Regions from separate parts of the Weissella sagaensis genome, predicted to be linked through region 1. Evidence: predicted binding sites of a transcription regulator. Region 1 holds the regulator's gene; the other holds the start of a gene.
The links. The regulator HrcA, encoded in region 1, represses chaperone genes, less so after heat shock. The targets are predictions, from matches to a motif close to TTAGCACTCNNNNNNNNNGAGTGCTAA.

Region 1 (12,044 bases):
ATTGTGACGAAGGAATACCCACAAGAATGGGATCGTTCAAAGGAAGCTTATTATCCAGTTAATGATGAGAAAAACACAAATTTGTATAAGCAATATGCAAAAGAAGCACGTCAGCATTCAGCACAATTTATTTTTGGTGGTCGTCTAGGTCAATATCGTTATTATGATATGGACCAAGTATTCAATGCAGCATTTAATACTGTTAAGAAAGAATTTGATATACCAGCAGATTTTAATTTTGCACATGATGAAAAGCACTAAAGTAATTAGACTCAGTCATCTTCGGTTGATTGGGTCTTTATTTTTGGATATTATAAAGTAGCGCACTGTGACATATGAATTATGGTTAATTGTGTTAACGACAGCGCTATATGTGAAACCAAAAGATTAAGAAATATGACTTAACAATGAGAGTGGGAGAAAATATGGCAAAACCAATCCTAGTAGATAATCAAAAAAAGCATTACTACTATATGGATATATTAAACATTATGGCAACGATGGCGGTATTATGGTTACATACATCAGAATATGCTTTTGAGTATAAGCCACATGACCCTAGTTGGTATATTAGTTTAATTATTCAAGTTGTATTTATCTGGGCAGTACCAATTTTCTTCATGATATCGGGTGCTAATTTGTTAAATTATCGTGATCGTTATGATACGAAAACTTTTTTCAAAAAAAGAATGCTTCGTGTGTTGCTGCCATTTATTTTTTGGTCATTTATTTGGTATGCGTGGAATCATTTTGTCATGCATCAAGATAATTGGTCGATTAAAGGATTTATCAATGGGATAGAATATGATACGATACAACCTATTTTTTGGTTCTTCTATTTTGTGATTCCAATCTATATTGCAATGCCTTTCTTATCAGTATTGGCAACAAAAGCTAATAAAAAAGTTGTGACATATATCATCACTTTATATGTTATCGGCGTTGGTATTATTAATTATGGCTATATGTTGTTGCAACGTACACCAGATCAAATGGTCAATAATGTGCCATTGGTTTTGTCAACAGGTGTTGGTATTTTCTTTATTGGTTGGTATTTACATACGTTTGAGATAACTAAAAAAGTACGGTATTGGTTATATGCTGGTACTGGATTAAGTATCATTTTTATGATTTTAACCACAATTGTGCTGTCAGCTATACGTGGTGAAACAGTTCGTGATGTGTATAGTGTCTTTTCAATTGGTGGTTTCTTCATTCCTTTAGGTATTTGGGCGTGGGCACAACACCGATTTGATATAACCTGGCAACCATCCGCAAAGGTTGCAACATGGCTACGCAAACTCTCGGGTGTTTCACTAGGTGTATATGTGATTCATGAATTTTTGATTATGATAATTGAACATGTATTTAGTTTGTCGGCATCATCATGGGTACATCTATTTATTTTACCGTTGATTGTGTGGCTGTTAAGTGTCATCATGATATTAATTTTACAAAGAATCCCAGTTGTTAAAAGGTTATTACCCTAATAATAGGAATACAGGTGAGTGAGCAACCTGTCTGTATGAATAGAGGAAAATATGCAAGTTGTTAAAAATTATTTATACAATGTATTTTATCAATTACTAACGGTGTTAGCGCCCTTAATTACAATGACCTATCTTTCGCATGTTTTAGGTGCGTCAGGAATGGGTGTTCAAGCTTGGACAAATTCAATTGTTAGTTATTTCTTATTGTTTGCAACGTTAGGAATTACACTTTATGGGCAACGTGAAATTGCGTATGTCCGTGATGATGTTGCATTACAAAATAAGCGCTTTTGGGAAATTCAACTATTGCACACAATTGTTAGTTTAATTTCAATAGCACTTTACATATTATTTATTTATAGCATGCGAAATGTATCAGGTGAATTTAGTCAAAATAATCACCAATTGTATTTACAAACTTGGGTGATTGTTTCAGGATTGCTTGATATTTCATGGTATTTTATGGGCTTGGAAGATTTTAAGAAAACAGTTATTCGTAATTCGCTAGTTAAAATTGCGATGGTTATCTTAATTTTCTTAGTTGTGAAGTCACCAGCTGATGTTAATCGTTATATTTTACTATTAGCTCTAACGCAAGTTGTTGGTAATATTACGATGTGGTTTTATATACCAGGTAAGGTTAAGTTCCCAAAAATCAGTACTTTGGATCTACGACGTCATTTATTACCAACGATTGGTTTATTTATACCAACAATTGCAACACAGGTTTATTTACAACTGAATAAAACAATGTTGCCATTATTCCAAAATAGCACGATTGACTCAGCCGCATTCTATGAAAATGCTGATAAAATAGTGAAAGTATCACTTGCGTTAGTGACAGCGATGGGAACGGTTATGTTACCACGTGTTGCCAGTTATTTTTCAAAAGGCAACATGAAGGCTGTTAACAAAGCAATTTATCTATCGATGGATTTTGTAACGGCCTTAGCTGTGCCATTGATGTTTGGTATGATGGCATTAGGACCCAAAACGGCTATTTGGTATATGGGTGCTAACTTTTTGCCTGCTGGTTGGACAATCTCGCTTTTATCGCCAATTGTGTTATTCATTGCTTGGAGTAATGTGATTGGCACACAATATTTAATGCCAATTAATCGGACAAAAGATTTTACGATATCTGTAACGGTGGGTGCTTTTGTTAATATCTTGTTGAATTTTATTACGATTCCATTATGGGGTCTATACGGTGCTGCAATTGCAACTGTTATTTCGGAAGTAGCAGTAACGATTTACCAGTTTTGGGTTGTGCGTTATGATTTGTCTTTTGCTAAATTATTCAATGGTGTTTGGAAATACTTTGTGGCTGGTATTGTGATGTTTATTGTGTTACTTATCATGACGATAAATATGGCGGCAACACCAGCTAGATCAGTTATTCAGATTGTTGTCGGGATTATCATTTACTTTAGTTTGACGATTTTATTACGTGCTAACTTTATTGGTAATATCAAAAAATTTATCGCAGAACACTTTAATAAATAAATGATTAAAAAAAGTGCCCGTGAAGGGGTGCTTTTTTTGTTATACTTATAACTAGTACAGTTAGTTAGGAAGAGAAAAATTTATGTCTAAGTTATCGTTAGTGGTCCCTGTTTTCAACGAACAAGATACGGTCGAATTATTTTATAAGGCTTTGGAAGCAGAGCATCAGAATTTTTCAGAGTATGATTTAGAATATTGGTATATTGATGATGGTTCTACAGACAATACTATGGTTGAAGTAGAAAAATTAGCAGCCAAAGATGAAAACGTTCATTACGTCTCTTTTTCACGTAATTTTGGTAAAGAATCAGCTTTATATGCAGGTTTAGAACATGCAACAGGTGATTTTATTGCCGTAATGGATGTTGATTTGCAAGATCCACCTGAAATGTTACCAGAGATGTTAGCTGGTGTGTCATCAGGTGAGTGGGATGCAGTTGGTGCACGTCGTACAAGTCGTAAAGGTGAGCCTATCCTTCGTTCATGGTTCTCTAAGTTGTTCTATAAATTAATTAATGCCATGTCAGATACGCATATTGTTGAAGGTGCGCGTGACTTTCGTGTTATGACACGACAAATGGTGGATGCAATTTTAAGCATGCAAGAATATAATCGTTTCTCAAAGGGGATTTTTTCTTGGGTTGGTTTTAAGCAAAAGTATTTAGAATATGAAAATAAGGATCGTGTTGCTGGTAATACGTCGTGGTCATTTTGGGGATTGTTAAGTTACTCAATTGAAGGATTTATTGATTTTTCGAGAGCACCATTAGTGCTGGTTTCATTCTTGGGGATGTTTTCTTTCTTATTAGCGTTAATTGGCGCAATCATCGTTTTCATTCGAGCCATTATATATCCTGAAACTTCAGTTTTTGGTTGGGCATCAATTGTGGTTATTGTGTTAGCGCTAGGTGGGATGCAACTATTGAGTATTGGTATTTTAGGTAGATATATTTCTAATATTTATTTAGAGTCAAAACATCGTCCAATTTATGTTTCACGTAAAGAAAAATAAGTAAAGTACATCTATTAAGGTAATGAATGACGAAGTATTTGTTCATTTGTTAATATTAAATTATTATATTTAGTTTGGAGAAAATAACATGACAGTGAGTGCTGTGGTAGTAACGTATAATCGTCTACCGATGTTAAAAGAAGTTATTGCGGCGTTACAGAATTCTGATACAAAGGTAGATAACATTATTATTGTTGATAATAATAGTGAAGCAGATACACAAGAATATTTAACTAGTCTTGGTAATCAAATTCGTTATGTGCGTTTACCTGAGAATATTGGTGGTGCTGGTGGGTTTAATAAAGGTGTTCGTTACTTTATGGAAGAAACGGATGACGATTATGTATGGTTAATGGATGATGATACTGTGCCAACGCCTTCTGCGCTAACGGAGCTACTTGAAGGTGCTAAAAAAGTTAATAATCAATTTGGCTTTTTGGCTTCAGATGTGCGTTGGACTGACAATACTCGTGCTAAAATGAATTTACCATTTCCAATTAACCGCTTTAAAAAAATCCCATTAGATGCAACTGAAATGGAACAACTACGAAACGCAACTTTTGTTTCAGTAATGTTTACCCGTCAAATTGTTGCAAAAATTGGTCTGCCAGTTAAAGAATTCTTTATCTGGGGGGATGATATTGAATATACGGAACGTGCAGCACGGCAATTACCAGGATATATGGTGCCAACATCACGGATTATTCATAAGATGGCACAAAATGTTGAATCTAATGTTTCGTTAGATTCAATTAACCGTGTACCAAGATATTTCTATGCCTTTAGAAATCGGATGTACTTTAGTCGTAATCGTGGGTTTATTCGTTTTTTGCGTGCTCATATTCGGATAGCCTATGAAATGTTAATGATTTTCTTTAATGGACAGCCTAAAAAATGGCTACGTGTCAGAATGGTAATTAAAGGTGTTGTTCATGGTTGGTTTTTCCATCCGTCAGTGGAATATGCGAAGAACAAGGTAAAGGAGTAATCAAATGGGAAAAGTAAGTGCAGTCATTGTTACCTATAATCGATTACCAATGCTTAAAGAAGCTATTGCAGCATTAGAATCTGTTGAACCAAAATTATCGCACTTAATTGTTGTTGATAATAACTCTGATAATGACACGAAGGAATTTTTAGAATCACTGGGTGACCGTATTGAGTATGTCCGCCTGGCTGAAAATGTCGGTGGTGCAGGCGGATTTAATGCTGGTATTCGTTATTTTTATGAACAAACTGATGATGATTATGTTTGGGTAATGGATGATGATACGATTGTACATCAAGATTCACTGCAACCTTTATTAGCATTTGCTAATGAAAATCAAAACTTTAGTTTCTTATCATCGAATGTTTTGTTCACTGATGGGACCCCATCAGTTAGAAATGTATTACGTCAATACGGTACGTTTAATACAACATTGAATAAAAAATTTACTAAGCCTGTGTTAGTAGAAAATGGGACGTTTGTTTCAGTTTTATTCCCACGTCATATTGTTGGTGAAATTGGTTTACCAATTACAGATTTTTTTATTTGGATTGATGATTTGGAATATACAGAGCGGGCTTTAAAACTTGCTCCGGGTTACTTAGTTCCTGCTTCTAATGTAACGCATAAAATGCGTTCTAATACAGAAGATGATATTACCAATGATATTCCGGAACGTGTGTCACGTTACTTTAATATGTATCGTAATCGTGTTTATACGATGCAAAAGCGTAATTTTTATCGACGAGTTCGTGGTGAGGCGAAAATTAAGTGGGATTATATGCGTTTAAAGAAAAGTAATTTACCCGATAAAGATGCACGTTTAAAAATTATGCGTGATGGTATTGCTGCAGGTAAGGAGTTCAATCCGACTATTGAATTTCCTAACGAGAAGCATGATGTTAATTAGTATCACGAAAATATCATGATGAATAATAAAAAATTAAACCGATTAGATAGATCAGCAGTCGCTGGTCTATCTTTTTTTGATTAGTGTAATTGCCCAAAAAACTAATTTTTTATTGGTTGTTTAATTTTATTTTTTCTACGTAATTTGTTTCGTAGTATGATGAGACAATAAATTAAATGAGGTGGTAAGCATGTTAATAATAAGGCTTCTGTTGACTCTCTTAGCTGTTTTTTTGTTTTTAATTTAGAAAGTGAAGTAGTCAGAGCTTACGAAGGACGACTTGTTAATGCTAATTATAAAAAAGGTTTGGAAATAAACGAAGGTAATAAAAATTGTTCCAATTTAGTGGAACTAGCCTATTTTAAAGATAAAAATATTTGGATAATTGGTGATTCTTTAATGATCGGTTGGAATGGTAATCGGGTTGTTAGTAACTCATGTCCCAATATTGTAAGGCGACTGTTGCAACCTAATTCACTAAATGATTGTTATTCTTTTTCTGGTGCACAGATAAGTGGTAATCGCGCAACTAAACCAGTCGATTTAACAAATAATGTCACTAACATTATTAATGATGTAGAATTTAAAAGTGCAGATTATTTGCTAATTGCACTCGGTGTGAATGATTTGAATTATAGTGATAATAATATTGGTTATGTTCAACAAAGGTTACAATCAAATATTTATCGATTAAAACAGGCAAATCCTAATTTAAAAATTATGGGGAGTGTCCCGTTTGATTCTTATCTGCAAAAAAAAGCCAGTGATTATACGCTTAAAGATTTGCAGGACGCATTGAAAGTAACGTTTAATAGTTTTGGCATTCCGATTATTAATTGGCAACAGTCACCTTTTGCTTATAGTCAATATTCTTTAAACGATGGTGTTCATCCAAAAACAGATGTTTATCAACAAATGAGATATGCAATATCAAATTTCATTGTTCATAATCGTAATATGACACAAAATATTGATGATAAGAATAGTACACTCTTTCTATCTAACGGGTGGCAAACGAATGAACTAGGTGATAGACAATATGTTCATAACAATATACTACTTGTAGATTGGCAGCTAATTGATGGTGTATGGTATTATTTTGACCCGAAAACAAAAGCTATAAAAAAATAGAGATAATAATTTAATAGACAAAAAATTATTTTGAACGTCCTTATATACGTTGTTAAGAAAGACAAAGTTATAAGGAGAATTTTGATGAAAAAAGGCTATTATATTGCAAGTGTGATGTTTATCGCAATTTCTATGGGAGTTACGGTAACTAATGATAAGTGTGTGAATGCCCAAAATAAGAATGAATACATTAATCATCGCTTTTATCAAAATGGGATGTTAGGTAATGGCTATCTAAATGATGGTCATAATTGGTATCTATTTAAAAATGGACAAAAACAAACTGGAATTCAACGATGGTATGGGCAATATTATTATTTTGATAGTAATACTGGCTTACGGCAAGATAATGTGTTTAAAAACCAATGGGGTAACACATACTATTTTAATAACGATGGCAAAGCTGTTTCATCGTTACAACATATTTCAGGAAACAAGTATTATTTTGGTGAAGATAATACACATTATCTTCGTAAAAATCAGTGGTTAAAAATTAATGGAGGAAAATATTATGCAAATCATGATGGTGTTTTATTAACAGGTATTCATAAAATAGAAGGTAAATATTACTATTTTGATTTAAATACAAGTCAATTATTAAATAAGCGGGATTATGTATTATCTCAATGGGGTAAGTGGTATCTTGTTGATAATAATGGTGTTGTACAGAGTGGGTTGCAACGTTGGCAAGAAAACTATTATTACTTTGATCCAATAACGTATTTAAAAATAACAAACCAAACAGTTATGATTAATGGCAATAAGTGGTCTTTTAATAATGAAGGTGTTGGCCATAAGCAAGAAGAAAATGACGTAACACTTCGAGAGTTGAATAAAATACGAACAGCTAATGGCTGCAAGCCACTTATCTGGGATAATGAATTAGCTAACCTAGCAACAACAAGGGCTAACTATACAAATTCACGTGGGATTCCATCGGATCACTGGCGGACAGCTGGTGAAGTAATCGGTATAGGGTGGTCAAAAGGTTATCCTGTTATTAATGCTTGGTTTAATGAAATAAATATGTTGCCCGTTGGTACGAGGGGACATTATAACTGGGTGTTAAATAAGAATGTAACAAAGGTCGGTTTTGGATATGCAGGAAATGTTATCGTAGGTGAGTCTCGTTAAAAGTATCTAAGTAAATATGGAAAAATCCGTGAATTCGATGATTTGTAATCAATTTACGGATTTTTAATTGGTTACATTGTTTAAAAAGCTAGCTATAACAGCATTTTTAGAAATAAATTAGCACTTTACAATAAAGAGTGCTAAAAGTGTTGACATTTAGATATAAGGCGTGTACTATAATAACTGTTAGCACGAAGTAGTTGAGAGTGCTAAGGAGGTGACGCGTATGTTAACGGAAAGACAGCGGCTAATATTAGCCACCATAATTCGTGATTACGCAAAAACCGGCAGAGCTGTTGGATCTAAAACTTTATTAAGTGAATTAGATTTAGCAGTAAGTTCAGCAACTGTGCGTAATGAAATGGCACTATTAGAGGAATTGGGCTTGCTACAAAAAGAGCACACTTCATCTGGTCGCGTCCCTTCACAGCGAGGCTATCGTTATTATGTTGACGAATTAATGCGTCAGCAACATTTATCAAAAGTTGTTCAGGAATCTTTAGAACATGTGTTTAATCGTAATTTTCAAGAAATTGATGATTTGATGCAAACAATGGTAAATGAATTAGCAAGCCTAACAGGTTATACGGTTGTTGCTCTAAAACCTGAATCAGCAGATATTCGCTTATCAGGTTTTCGTCTCGTACCAATTAACGGCCAACAAATTATGGCGATTATTGTTACGAATGATGGACAAGTTACGAGTCAAAGTTTTCGTTTACCAGAAGGTATGTCCGTAAAAAATCTTGATGATATGGTTGATTACATTAATAAGACATTAGTGAACCAACCCATTATTGAAGTTTTACGAACCCTAACTGGTGACTTGCCTTGGCAGATGGAACGTACAATCCGAACACCAGTTGCATTTTTGCAATTATTCGGTGATGTCTTGGCACGTTCTATTCATGATAAAGTGTTCATTGGCGGTTATTTAAATGTTCTTGACTTCACGACTGATTCTAGTTTGCAAGATATCAAACAATTATATCAATTGCTTGATTCAGCTAGAGATATGCGACGAGTTGTTGGAACGGCAAATGACGGAGTGATGGTACAAATTGGTGATGAAAATGGTAACAGTTTGTTATCACCATATAGTTTAGTATCAGCCACATATCGTGTTGCACAGTACGGCGTTGGGGCAATAGCTATATTAGGTCCAACATCTATGCGGTACGCTGACATGATAAGCTTGGTTGATGCGTTCCGGAGTGCTTTAACGCAACAGTTACTAGAATATTATCGTTAGAAAAGAGGTGTTGACATGTCAAAGGAAAAGCAGACTCCTGAAGAAGAAATCGAAGTTACCGGTGAACAAATCAATGTTGACACTGATAATGAAGAAACAACTTCTACAGTAGATCAAATTTCTGAGTTAGAAGCCAAAGTTTCTGAAGCAGAAGATAAGTACTTGCGTGCTCATGCAGAAATGCAAAACATGCAAGCACGATATGCAAAAGAGCAATCTCAAGCTGTTAAATTTGCTAATCAAAAATTAGCGCAATCAATTTTACCGGCTGTAGATAATCTAGAGCGTGCTTTGCAAGTTGAAGCTGATGATGATTCAGCGCAACAAATTAAGACGGGTGTTGAAATGGTGTATAAAACGCTAATTTCAGCACTTGAAGAACATGATGTGAGAGCAGTCGGTGAGGCTGGTGAAGCATTTGATCCTAACTTCCACCAAGCAATTCAATCAGTACCTGCAGATGATGATCATCCAGCGGATACCATTGCAACGGTTCTTCAAAAGGGTTACGTTTTAGCTGATCGTGTTGTTCGACCAGCGATGGTATCTGTTTATAATTAAGCAGTTATTCATTAATATTAGTATTTAACAAATAAAAAAATCTGATCAATAAGAGGTAAATTATTATGTCAAAGATCATTGGAATTGACTTAGGAACTACAAATTCAGCTGTTGCCGTTATGGAAGGTGGCGCACCAAAGATTATTACTAATCCTAATGGTGGTCGTACGACACCATCAGCTGTTTCATTTAAGAACGGTGAGACGCAAGTTGGAGACACAGCAAAGCGTCAAGCAATTACTAACCCTGATACAATCTTGTCAATCAAGTCACACATGGGTGAGCCTGGTTACAAAGTAACTGTTGATGGTAAGGACTATACACCACAAGAAATTTCAGCTATGATTTTACAATACATCAAAAAGTATGCTGAAGATTACTTAGGTGAAACAGTTGATAAAGCTGTTATTACTGTACCAGCTTACTTTAATGACGCACAACGTCAAGCAACTAAGGATGCTGGTAAGATTGCTGGATTAGAAGTTGAGCGTATTGTTAACGAGCCAACTGCTTCTTCATTAGCATATGGTTTAGATAAATTAGACCAAGACCAAAAGATTTTGGTTTACGATTTGGGTGGTGGAACATTTGATGTTTCTGTCCTTGAATTGGGTGATGGTGTGTTCGAAGTATTGTCAACAAATGGTGACACTCACCTTGGTGGTGACGACTTTGACCAAAAGGTTATCGACTGGTTAGCTGATGGCTTTAAGAAAGAACACGGTGTTGACTTAAAGAATGATAAGCTTGCTTTGCAACGTTTGAAGGATGCAGCCGAAACAGCTAAGAAGACATTGTCATCAGCTACTGAAGCTCAAATCGACCTACCATTTATTACAGCAACTAACGAAGGTCCATTGCACTTGCAAACAACTTTGTCTCGTGCACAATTTAATCAATTAACGGCTGATTTGGTAAAGCGTGCTGAAGCACCTGTTCGTAGCGCTTTGAAGGATGCCGGTCTATCAATTGATGAAATTGACAAGGTTATCTTAAACGGTGGTTCAACTCGTATTCCTGCTGTTCAAGAATCTGTTAAGAACTTGACAGGTAAGGAACCTGATCACTCAATTAACCCTGACGAAGCCGTAGCTCTTGGTGCTGCTGTTCAAGGTGGTGTTATCACTGGTGATGTTAAGGATGTGGTTTTGCTTGATGTTACACCATTGTCATTGGGAATTGAAACAATGGGTGGTGTCTTTACAAAGTTGATTGATCGTAACACGACTATTCCAACATCAAAGTCACAAACTTTCTCAACCGCTGCTGATAACCAACCAGCTGTTGATATCCATGTTTTGCAAGGTGAGCGTTCAATGGCTGCCGATAACAAGACATTGGGTCGTTTCCAATTAGCAGATATTCCAGCTGCACCACGTGGTGTACCTCAAATTGAAGTTAAGTTTGACATCGATCGTAATGGTATTGTTTCTGTATCTGCTAAGGATTTGGGAACAAATAAAGAGCAAAAGATTACCATCCAAAGCTCAGGATCATTGTCAGATGAAGAAATTGAACGTATGATGAATGATGCAAAGGCTAACGAAGAAGCTGATAAGTCACGTAAGGAAGAAGCTGACTTACGTAACGAAGTTGACCAATTGATTTTCCAATCAGAAAAGACTTTGGAAGAAGTTGGCGACAAGTTGCCTGAAGATGATAAGAAACCAGTAGAAGATGGCGTTGCAGACTTGAAAGCAGCGAAGGAAGCTGATAACTTAGAAGATATGAAGGCCAAGAAGGAAGCTTTGGAAAAGGTTTCTCAAGAATTAGCTGTTAAGTTGTATCAACAAGCACAACCAGCTGAAGGTCAAGAAGGTGCCGCACAAGAAGGTCAATCAGATGACAATACTGTTGACGGTGACTTTGAAGACGTATCAGATGACGATAAGAAATAATCAAATGATTTAACGATCTGAACACCCCTACGTTACAGACCGTACGTGATTGTGAGAATAGCAGCTCGCAATCACGATACATATTAAAATTTTTAGGAGGATTTGCCTCATGAATAATACTGAATTATATGAGCGTTTAGGTATTGATAAAAATGCCTCACA
Region 2 (12,044 bases), on a different contig from region 1:
CAAATCATTTCTGGTGCAGAAATTTACGTGCCATTGGCTGAATTGATTAATTTGGATGATGAAATTGCCCGTTTACAAGATGAAATCAAGAAGTTCCAAGGCGAAGTAAAACGTGCTAATGGTAAATTAGGTAATGACAAGTTTGTTAATAACGCACCAGAAGCTGTTGTTGCTGCAGAACGTGAAAAGTTAGCGGATTGGGAGAACAAATTAGAAGCAACTCACAACCGTTTAGCACAGTTGCAAGATGCGCAAGCATAAGAAAAGATACTTGCTATCATGATTATTTGCGTGTATAATTCATTGTATTGTGAATCACGAATTTAAGCTGTTCGTCGTTACAATGCAGTAAATTACACAAACATGAGCGCCGTCTACTTTGTAGAGGGCGCTTTTGTTTTTTGATGGGATAAATTTGAGGAATATATGATAAAAATAACGACAGCTGCTCAAGCAATTGACTACATTCATAGCCGCCATAAGTGGTCTAAAACACCTAGATTTGAGCGTTTAAATAAAATTTTAGATTTATTAGGCCATCCTGAACGACAATCAAAATATGTACACATTACAGGAACAAATGGTAAAGGCTCTACCAGTAAAATGGTTGCGCAGTTACTTAGAAAAAGTGGGCTACAGGTTGGATTATTCACGTCACCATATATTTTAAAATTTAACGAACGGATTCAAGATGATAACGGTAGTATCCAAGACGCTGATTTATTAGCAATAATGCAAGAATTGTCCCCAATTATAGAAACGTTAGATGAGACATTGCCTAGTGGATTGACTGAATTTGAAACATTAACAGTATTGATGTTTATGTATTTTGCTAAGCATCCGGTTGATGTCGTCGTTTTGGAAGTTGGTGTTGGTGGTACTTGGGATTCAACGACAATCATACCAGATAAAATTGTTTCGGTTGTGACCACGGTTGGACTTGATCATATGCATGTATTGGGAAATACATTAACAGAAATTGCGACGCAAAAAGCTGGGATTATTCAAAAACAGCGGCCGGTTGTTGTTGGTCGTTTACCAGTGGCAGCCAATGCTGTCATTGATACAGTCGCAAGTGCAATGGGTGCGCCAATTTATCGATTAAATGAACAATTTAAAACCATAAATCACCAAACAACACAAGCTTGGGGTGAAACGTTCACGGTAACAGGGACGGTTAATTATCAAGAAGTTTTTGTTGATTTAATCGGGCAATATCAAATTGATAATGCAGCTGTTGCTATCCAAACCGCAGCATTAGTTTGTGATTATTTTGGGTTGGTTTTAACTAGTGAACATGTTGCAACTGCTTTACAGACGGTTACTTGGCCTGTACGTTTTGAAAAAATTAGTTGTCAACCGTCGATTGTTTTGGACGGCGCACATAATGAGCCTGGTGTGCGAGCCTTAGCAAAGACAATTGCTGATCGTTTTAGTGAACAAACAGTACATCTTCTCTTTGGTGCATTGCAAGATAAAAATTATGCAAAAATGTTACAATTATTAGCAGACTTACCTAATGTTGATTTACATGTTGTGGGCTTTGAAGGACCGAATAATCGGCAACCAATTAATCCAAACGCTGCTGCTCACCAGATAAAAAATCAAACGGTGACAGTTCATGAAAATTGGCAAAGTGGTTTTGCAGCTGTGACGTCACAAATGCAAAAGGATGATCTGATTTTATTTACAGGCTCATTGTATTTTGTTTCTGAAGTAAGACAGAATTTGACAGTATTAGATTAAGCATAGGTGTGAGGCGTATTTAATAAATTATAGAAAAATAATATTAACTAAATAACGGAATATTTTAGTTACAATGGAGTAATAAAAAATGATTATTTTGCAAGCAAGCAATGTTGCACGTCACTTTAATGGTGTGACATTTTTTGATAATATTTCAATGCAAATTCAAAGTAAAGCCCGGGTTGGGTTAGTTGGCCGAAATGGGGCTGGAAAATCAACATTATTGAAAATGTTGATTGGTGAAACGACACCTGATGAGGGTGAAGTTTCAATGAAAAAAGGTATTCAATTAGCGTATTTAGCACAAAATTCGGGTTTAGATTCAGACCTATCAGTTTATAATGAAATGCTAACGGCCTTTGCTGACGTCATTGCATTGGAAAAGCGGTTACGTCAATTGGAAAATCAAATTGCAACGACAACGGATTATACCAGTGATGCTTATACAGAATTATTAGCTGCTTATGATCAAGCGCAACATGATTTTGATGAAAAAAATGGTTACGGTTACGATGCAACAATTCGATCAGTGTTACATGGATTTGGTTTTGATGAATCATTTTATGATCAAAAAATTGCGGCATTATCTGGTGGACAACGAACACGGTTGGCAATTGCAAAGCAATTGTTGGAAACACCTGATCTGCTTATTTTAGATGAACCAACTAACCATTTAGATATGCAAACGCTAGCGTGGTTAGAGCAATACCTTAAAAATTATCAAGGTGCCTTACTAATTGTTTCTCACGATCGTTACTTCTTGGATCGTGTCGTAACAGAAGTGTATGATATGCATTCGGGGCAGTTGGATCATTATAAAGGTAATTATAGTGATTTTATGAAACAAAAAGCTGCTAATATTTTGCAAGAACAAAAGGCGTATGATAAACAACAAGAAGAAATTGCTAAATTAGAAGATTTCGTGAAAAGAAACATTGTGCGTGCTTCAACCACAAAGCGTGCCCAATCACGACGTAAACAATTAGAGCGGATGACCCGAATTGAGGCACCTAAAAATGAATCAGGTGTAGCTAGAATTCAGTTTATGGCTGATGAAGACTCAGGTAATGAAGTACTACGTGTTAATGATGTGAAGTTAGGGTATGACATGACGCATGTACTAGCAGAAAACGTTAATGTAGCAGTTGATAAACAGCATGCTGTGGCTTTAGTAGGACCGAATGGAATTGGTAAATCAACATTTATTAAAACCGTCTTGGGCAAATTACCCTTATTAGCTGGCCAAATAAAATTAGGCGCCAATGTAACAGTTGGTTATTATGATCAAGAACAGCAGACATTGGATAACAAACGTTCTGTGATTGATACGATTTGGGATGAACACCCCACGATGCCAGAAAAGGATGTGCGATCAATTTTGGGTTCATTTATGTTTTCAGGTGAGGCGGTTGAAAAGTTAGTAGCTGCTCTATCTGGTGGTGAACGTGCGCGTCTTTTGTTAACCAAATTAGCGTTGGAGCATGCTAATTTTTTAATCTTAGATGAGCCAACAAATCACTTAGACATTGATTCGCGGGAAGTATTGGAAACGGCTTTAAACGAGTATAATGGGACTATTTTCTTTGTGTCACATGATCGTTATTTCATTAATGAGGTGGCAACGGAAGTAGTTGAATTATCACCAAATGGTACGCGCTTTTTTGATGGTGATTATGATTATTATCTTGAAAAGACAGCTGGAGAATCTACTGAACAAAGTACAACAACTAGTCAAGCGGTACAAAAAGAAGATCATCTTAAAACATTATCACGAGCTGAACAAAAAGAAAAACAACGAGAACAACGCCGTTTGGAACGCGCAGTGACTGCGCTTGAAAACCAAATGACCGATCTTTCTGATGAACATGATGTTGTAAATGAAGCATTAAATGACCCTCAAAATGGTGCTGATTTACAAAAACTAAATGAATTATCAGAAAAAATTGCGGCATTAGATAGTCAATTAGAAGATATTGAAGATCAGTGGACGGAAGCTAGTGTAGCTTTAGAACAATTTTTGACTGAAAATTAAATACGTGATTAAAAAGCTTGATTTAAGGGCATTGCATAGTTGCTAAATTTAAAATGAGACGTTAATCCAACCGTTTTATAATGGTTGGATTAACGTTTTTTTGTATTAAAATATCTGGTAGGAAAGGTTTGCAAAAAAAGAAGAGTGTGGTATTATTGATAGTGTTGATTAGCACTTAAACATAAAGAGTGCTAAAATAAGAAAAAATATAACCTGTGGAGGTCAGATAACATGTTGAAACCATTAGGAGATCGTGTTGTATTGCAAGTATCAGAAGCACCTGAGCAATCAGTTGGGGGAATTTTATTAGCTTCTAATGCACAAGAAAAGTCAGTTACAGGAAAAGTCGTTGCTGTTTCAACGCAAACAGTTGGCGATTTAACAGCACCTGTTGCAGTTAAAGAGGGCGATCAAGTCATCTTTGATAAATATGCAGGCGCAGAAATTAGTATTGATGGGGTTGACTATTTAGTTGTTCACGAAAAAGACATCGTGGCAGTTTTGTAATTTAAATACTTAATACTTAATAAAACGATAGAGGGTAATAAATTATGGCAAAAGATATTGAATTTTCAGAAGATGCACGTGCAAAAATGCAAGCGGGTGTTGATAAGCTTGCCGATACAGTTAAAACAACAATTGGTCCTAAGGGACGTAATGTTGTGATCGAACAAAGTTTTGGTGCACCAACAATTACAAATGATGGTGTGACAATCGCAAAGGCTGTTGAATTAGAAGACCATTTTGAAGATATGGGTGCTAAATTAGTTGCCGAAGTTGCTTCAAAGACTAACGATATTGCTGGAGATGGTACGACCACAGCAACGGTATTGGCACAATCTATTATTAATGAAGGTATGAAGAACGTGACTGCTGGTGCTAACCCAGTTGGTGTTCGTCGTGGAATTGAATTAGCAACAGAGGCTGCTGTAAAAGCTTTGCATGATATGTCAAAGACAGTTTCTACTAAAGAGGAGATTACACAAATTGCTTCAATTTCAGCAGCTAACCCAGAAGTTGGCCAATTAATTGCTGAAGCAATGGAAAAAGTGGGTAATGATGGGGTCATTACTATTGAAGAATCAAAGGGTATTGAAACAACCTTAGACGTTGTTGAAGGAATGCAATTTGATCGTGGTTACATGTCACAATACATGGTAACGGATAATGACAAGATGGAAGCATCATTGGATAATCCTTATATCTTAATTACTGATAAGAAGATTGGTAACATTCAAGATATTCTACCCGTTTTGCAAAGCGTTGTTGAACAAGGACGTGCTTTGCTAATCATCGCTGATGATATTACTGGTGAAGCATTACCAACGCTTGTTTTAAATAAGATGCGTGGTACATTTAATGTAGTTGCTGTTAAGGCACCTGGATTTGGTGATCGTCGCAAGGCACAACTAGAAGATATCGCAATCTTAACTGGCGGCACTGTCATTACTGATGAATTAGGCTTGAATTTGAAGGATATGACAATCGATCAACTTGGACAAGCTGCTAAAGTTACAGTTACCAAGGATAATACAACGATTGTTGAAGGTAATGGTAATTCAGCAACTATCAAGGAACGTGTTGAATTAATTAAGGGTCAAATTGCAGAAACAACTTCTGATTTTGATCGTGAAAAACTACAAGAACGTCTAGCTAAGTTGGCTGGTGGTGTCGCTGTTGTTAACGTTGGTGCAGCAACCGAAACGGAACTAAAAGAACGTAAGTACCGTATTGAAGATGCTTTGAACGCTACTCGTGCTGCCGTGGAAGAAGGATTCGTTTCAGGTGGTGGAACTGCCTTGGTTAATGTTATCCCAGCTGTTGCGGAGTTGTCTGAAGAAGGCGACGTTCAAACTGGTATTAACATTGTTAAGCGTGCATTGGAAGAACCTGTTCGTCAAATTGCAGAAAATGCCGGTGTTGAAGGTTCTGTTATTGTTAACCAATTGAAGCATGAAGAAGTTGGTGTTGGGTACAATGCAGCAACTGGTGAGTGGACTGATATGATTCAAGCTGGTATTGTGGACCCAACGAAGGTAACCCGTTCAGCTTTGCAAAATGCAGCTTCTGTTTCAGCTTTGTTATTGACGACTGAGGCAGTGATTGCTAATAAGACTGATGATTCAGCTGCACAAATGCCTGCTCAGGGTGGCATGCCAGGTATGATGTAAAATAGTAATTAAAAATGGTGGTGACTGTACAAAAGTCGTCACCATTTTTTGTGTGCACAAGTCTGTCATAATGTCATGAAAAAGAAAAATAAAAAATGAGATAAAAAGATAGACAATTAATAATTTGAGAACTACAATGAGTCCTTGTATAAACTGTTGGTAAGATATGCATGTTGTATACAATTAACTTTATTTATTGAGGAGCAAGAAGATGTGGCCTTTATTGAAGCGGTTTTTAATTGGCAAACCATTAAAAACTTTAGATGAAGATGCAAGACACCTTAGTCGAACAAAGGCGTTGGCTTTGTTATCGTCAGATGCTTTGTCATCTGTTGCCTATGGAACAGAGCAAATTATCACAGTGTTAATGGTTGTAGGTGGTGCTGCAACATTATGGTTACAGTTACCAATTGTTGGATTGGTTTTAATTTTGTTGGCAGCAATTACGCTATCATACCGACAAATTATTCATGAGTATCCTGCAGGTGGTGGTGCTTATCTTGTTACTTCCACCAATTGGGGTCGTAATGCCGGCTTAATTGCGGGTGGTTCATTATTGGTCGACTACATGTTAACAGTTGCAGTATCAGTAGCTTCCGGAACAGAAGCGATTGTTTCAGCCATTCCAGCATTACATCCGTATAATGTTGCGATTGGTATCATTATCATTTTAGCGCTAACGGGTCTTAACTTACGTGGCATGCGTGAATCAGCAGGTGTTTTGATGGTGCCAGTTTATTTATTTATTTTGATAATGGTTATCATGATTATTTGGGGATTCGTGAATATTTTTACAGGTAACGTGCAGTATCAACCGACAACTACCGGACATATTGCAACCGGTAGTGTGTCACTATTGCTGTTTTTAAAAGCCTTTTCTAGTGGTTCATCTTCGTTAACAGGGGTGGAAGCAATTTCCAATGCGGTACCTAATTTCAAGAAGCCTAAGGCAAAAAATGCAGCAGCAACATTATTGGTAATGGCACTCATTTTAACGTTTTTACTTGTGGGTGTGACAGGGTTATCATTTGCTTATGGTATTAAGCCAGCCGAAAATCTCACTGTTTTGGCACAAATTGGTGAACAAGTATTTGGCCATGGTGTTTTATTTTATGTCTTACAGATTGCAACAGCAGCCATTTTAGCGGTTGCGGCAAATACGGGCTTTTCAGCTTTTCCACAATTAGCTTTTAATTTGGCTAAAGATAAGTTTATGCCGCATAGTTACATGGATAGAGGAGATCGTTTAGGATATTCAAAGGGAATTATTTCACTCGCTTTTGGTGCAATTGTGCTACTAGCTATCTTCCAAGGATCGACAGCTGCTTTAATTCCGTTGTACGCAGTCTGTGTGTTTGTGCCATTTACTTTATCGCAGTCGGGGATGATTATTCACTGGTGGCGTGAACGTAGTGGATTTTGGTTAGGTAAATCAATTATTAACCTAGTTGGTGCTTTATTGTCAGCACTCTTAGTTATTATATTGTTTACGTTACATTTTGCTTCAGTATGGCCATATTTGCTAATCATGCCAATTGTCCTCCGTATTTTCCTAGTGATTAATCGACACTATCGGTTAGTGGCTAAACAATTAAAAATTTTGTCACAAGAACCTATTCGCCGGAGTCGGTATGATGGTGCAACGGTGATTGTCCTTGTATCTAATTTAACACGGGCTACGGCTGATGCTGTTGATTATGCAAAGTCGGTTGGTGATAAAGTATTGGCGATGCATGTGTCGTTTGATTCAAATCCCCAAAAAGAACATCGTTTGGGTGTTGAATTTAAGCGCGAATTTCCAGATGTACGCTATGTTGATATTCATTCTTCATATCGTTCTATTACAAAACCAGCAATGCGATTTGTTGATGAAATTGCTAAAGCAACAACAGCTCGCAATCATTCTTTGACGATTTTAATACCACAATTTGTGCCACGTCACGGTTGGCAGAATGCCTTGCATAATCAAAATAGTAATAAACTAAGAGCAGCATTGGCATCCCGTGATGTGACAGTGTCTACCTATTATTTCCATTTGAAAGAGTAATTTTTAAAACTTATCAGTTTATTTATCAATATCATCATAAAAACGTCTACTATAATGAGACATACGATAAAATGTTAGAGAATTAGTTTAACTTATTGTGTATGGACCCAATAACCTAGTAGGCGTTTTTTCTGTTCAACAGGGCATAGTTATAAGGGACTTTAAAAAAATCGGATATAAGTTTATATTTGTCGTCATTCGTGTGTTTTTTATTTTAAATGGTTGTGGTACTCTAAATGAGACAAATAATAACAAGGAAAGGCGTCAAAGAATGGAATATACGATTGACGACGTTCGTGATGAATTAAAGACGCTTCACGAACAAGTCTATGCAGGTAAATTATTAAATTCACTAGGTAGTCAAATTGGTCATTTACTTGATCAGATTGATTATGATGAACCTAGCCAAGTTGTGCAATTATCAGATGAACAAGCACAAGATATTAAACAGCGTATTTTAGAATGGCAACAAATGATGTATGCTGGTCAATCTGTTAAAGTTAGCAATCAAGACGTTTTGGATTTGTTAAGTAGCCTACGGCAAACTGATCCAGCATTGCGTGATAAGGGTGCTTTCTTTTTTATCAGTGATGGACTACAAAATGGTGTGTTTGAAACGAATCAATTATTTTTAATAATCCGTTGTCTTATTCAAGATAATGTATTATTTAGTCATATTGATGAACTAGACAATGATGGCGTATTTTATCGTTCGTTTGCAATATTTGTTTTGTCAATGTTACGCCATGCTAATCGTAAAGGTGCTAATAAATTTATTAGTGATGAAGTAGATCAAACGTTATTTATCAACTTTGCTACGTATATTGCTTTAGAACGTGATACTCGTGGTTTTGTTGGTGATAAAGGTTGGGCACATGCTTTTATGCATATTGGTAATTTAATGTCAGAATTTATACATGATGATAATGTGCAACGGGCGGATAAAATATTTTTGTTGACCATTTTAATTGAAAAATTAAAACGGTTGGATACACCACTTATTATGGGTGAAAATCGGCGTTTGATTGGCCTTATTACAGAGTTAGTTAATAAAAATGAATTATATGCAAAGTACTTTTTACAACAATTAAAACAATGGCGTCAAGAGATGACGCGGCAAATGCAACCAGAATCAGAGGGTGCATGGCACTGTTTGTATAATCAACAAAGATTTTTACAGGGTCTCATGATGCGAGACAATCTGCCTAAAGAAATTTTGGATTATTTGAATGAGTCCCGGAATTTTTTAATGTAAGAATCCCATAAATCGGATTTGTGTGTTATACTTAGGTTTCTATATTAAATCAGTTTGACAGTCAAGGGGAGAACCAATATGTCAGAAAAATTAAATATTGCAATGTTGTTTGGTGGAAATTCATCTGAACACGATGTTTCAAAGCGGTCAGCACATAACATTTATGATGCTATGGATAAAGAGAAGTATGATGTAACTGTCTTTTTGATTTCAAAAGACGGTATTATGATCAACTCAAAAGATTCATGGCGCGTGTTTGAAGGGGAAGATGAAGATACCATTGTTGCTGCAGCTAAGGAAAAGATGGACATGTCTAATCCATTAACGCCAATCGCTGCATTGAGTGAGATGGCGAACATTGATTTCTTCTACCCAGTAGTTCATGGAAACTTGGGCGAAGATGGTACGTTGCAAGCATTGTTCCGTTTGCTAAAGAAGCCATATTTGGGACCAGGAATTGCTGCATCAGCAATGTCATTTGATAAAGATTTGACAAAGCGTATTCTAAATCAAGCAGGTGTACGTAACACTGATTATGTTTTGGTAACTGACCAAAATTATAAGGATTACACTTTTGATGAATTGACGGCTAAGCTAAACTCAGATGTTTTGTTTGTTAAGGCTGCTAGTCAAGGATCATCAGTGGGTGTCTCACGTGTAACAAATGCTGAAGAGTATGCAGTTGCATTGAAAGATTCATTCCAATATGATTATAAAGTTTTGGTTGAGGGTGGCTTGGATAAGCCACGTGAAGTCTTTATCTCAATTTTGGGGAATGAAAACCCACGTGCTTCACGTTTAGGTGGTATTGTCTTGCCAGAAGACGATGTTTGGTATGATTACAATAACAAGTTCGTGGATGCATCTGGAATGGTCTTTGAATTACCTGCCAAGATGGATGATGCATTAGCTGAAGAAATTACTGACATGGCTTTGCGTGCGTACAAGGCACTAGGACTTGTTGGCTTAACACGTATGGATTTCATGATTGATAACAATGGTGTCCCTTACTTAGGTGAGCCTAACACATTACCTGGATTTACTAATATTTCATTGTATCCACAAATGTGGGAAGTTTCAGGAATTAGTTATACAAAATTGATTGATGAATTGATTCAATATGGTATGGCTGAATTTGAACGTCAAAATAAATTATCATACGATTTCGTTTCACTTGGTGAAGAACGTATGGGTGAAAAGCAATACAATGCTGAAGTAGCAAAATAATAATAAAGTGTAATAAACCACGTCTCTACTAGAGATGTGGTTTATTTGTTGTCTTAATTTTAAATTTTAAAACGTGTAATCCCGTGGCAGAGTTCTTTATAAAATAACAAATTTAGCGTATACTTTAGAATAAGATTAACAGTGGAAAAGGATAAAAAATGACGAACTCATTTACCCCAACTTGGATGATTGACGCAATTTATTGCGTTACCCCAAAACAATTACAACAGCACAACATTAAAGCTGTTTTGACAGATTTAGATAATACATTAGTAGCCTGGAATAATCCTGATGGTACGCGTGAACTACATGATTGGTTACTGCAAATGAAACAAGCACAAATCCCCGTTTTAATTGTTTCTAACAATTCAGCTGATCGGATTGCACGAGTCGCTGACCCATTGCAATTAGACTTTGTTGCACGAGCTTTAAAACCGATGACTCGTGGATTAAAGGAAGCTGCTAAAACATTACAACTTGATCCAAGTCAAATTGTAATGGTGGGTGATCAATTATTAACCGATGTTTGGGCTGCAAATAATGCTGGTATGCGTAGTATTTTAGTTAAGCCCTTAATTGAAACTGATCAATGGAATACAAAGATTAATCGTTTCTTTGAAAAAGGTGTCAAAAAGGATATGTTAAAGAACAATCCACAATTACAATGGAGGAAGCAACTTGATTAGTGAAGAGACAATACGTCAATATATAGATGAAGGATTACGTTGTATTGGCTGTGGTGCGTTAATTCAAACCGAAAATAAAAATGAGATTGGCTACACACCAATGTCAGCGCTTAAAAAGAGCTTTGAGAATGATGAAGTCTTTTGTCAACGGTGCTTCCGTTTGCGTCACTATAATGAAATTCAACCAGTTAATCTAACTGATGATGATTTTCGTCATTTGTTAGAGCAAATTGCAGATACAAATTCATTGGTCGTTTATGTTATGGATGTCTTTGATTTTTCAGGCTCGTTAATTCCTGGTTTGCATCGCTTTGTTGGAAACAATGACGTTTTGTTAGTTGGTAATAAGGTAGATGTGTTACCACGGTCATTGAAGCGCAGTAAGATTAAAGATTGGATGCGTCAGCAAGCTAATATTGCTGGCCTTCGTCCAGTTGATGTTGCTTTGACATCAGGAAAAAATGGTGAAGATATTGAAAAAATGCTTGATTTAATTGCAAAATATCGTAAAAACCGTTCTGTTTACGTTGTGGGGGTTACTAACGTTGGTAAGTCAACCTTAATTAACCAAGTTATTAAGTCCGTAACGGGTGATCGTCATGATGTTATTACAACATCACGCTTCCCAGGGACAACATTGGATCGTATTGAAATTCCGCTGGATGATGACAGTAATATTATTGATACCCCTGGTATTATTCATCAAGATCAAATGGCACATTATTTAAGTGCAAAGGATTTGAAATACGTCTCACCACAAAAAGAAATTAAGCCTAAGACATTCCAATTAAATGAAGGACAGACTTTATTTATGGGGGCTTTGGCACGTTTTGATTATATTCAAGGCCAGCGCACTGGTATCACAGCATATTTTGAAAAT

Region 2: the regulator HrcA is predicted to act here: its motif matches at 3,947-3,973, upstream of G7Y65_RS00170 (co-chaperone GroES).

The regions. Positions count from the first base shown of each region.
Region 1 covers NZ_BLKA01000002.1:95,126-107,169, forward strand. Annotated here, with positions in the region: gene glf (UDP-galactopyranose mutase) at 1-261, shown strand, start outside; gene G7Y65_RS03065 (acyltransferase) at 426-1,490, shown strand; gene G7Y65_RS03070 (flippase) at 1,542-2,996, shown strand; gene G7Y65_RS03075 (glycosyltransferase family 2 protein) at 3,079-4,008, shown strand; gene G7Y65_RS03080 (glycosyltransferase family 2 protein) at 4,097-4,996, shown strand; gene G7Y65_RS03085 (glycosyltransferase family 2 protein) at 5,001-5,906, shown strand; gene G7Y65_RS03090 (SGNH/GDSL hydrolase family protein) at 6,252-7,037, shown strand; gene G7Y65_RS03095 (CAP domain-containing protein) at 7,122-8,171, shown strand; gene hrcA (heat-inducible transcriptional repressor HrcA) at 8,398-9,423, shown strand; gene grpE (nucleotide exchange factor GrpE) at 9,439-9,984, shown strand; gene dnaK (molecular chaperone DnaK) at 10,050-11,882, shown strand; gene G7Y65_RS03115 (DnaJ C-terminal domain-containing protein) at 11,992-12,044, shown strand, end outside.
Region 2 covers NZ_BLKA01000001.1:24,386-36,429, reverse strand. Annotated here, with positions in the region: gene G7Y65_RS00185 (valine--tRNA ligase) at 1-261, shown strand, start outside; gene G7Y65_RS00180 (bifunctional folylpolyglutamate synthase/dihydrofolate synthase) at 427-1,746, shown strand; gene G7Y65_RS00175 (ABC-F family ATP-binding cassette domain-containing protein) at 1,835-3,778, shown strand; gene G7Y65_RS00170 (co-chaperone GroES) at 4,010-4,285, shown strand; gene groL (chaperonin GroEL) at 4,330-5,949, shown strand; gene kimA (potassium transporter KimA) at 6,161-7,996, shown strand; gene G7Y65_RS00155 (DUF2785 domain-containing protein) at 8,268-9,251, shown strand; gene G7Y65_RS00150 (D-alanine--D-alanine ligase family protein) at 9,330-10,478, shown strand; gene G7Y65_RS00145 (YqeG family HAD IIIA-type phosphatase) at 10,637-11,164, shown strand; gene yqeH (ribosome biogenesis GTPase YqeH) at 11,157-12,044, shown strand, end outside.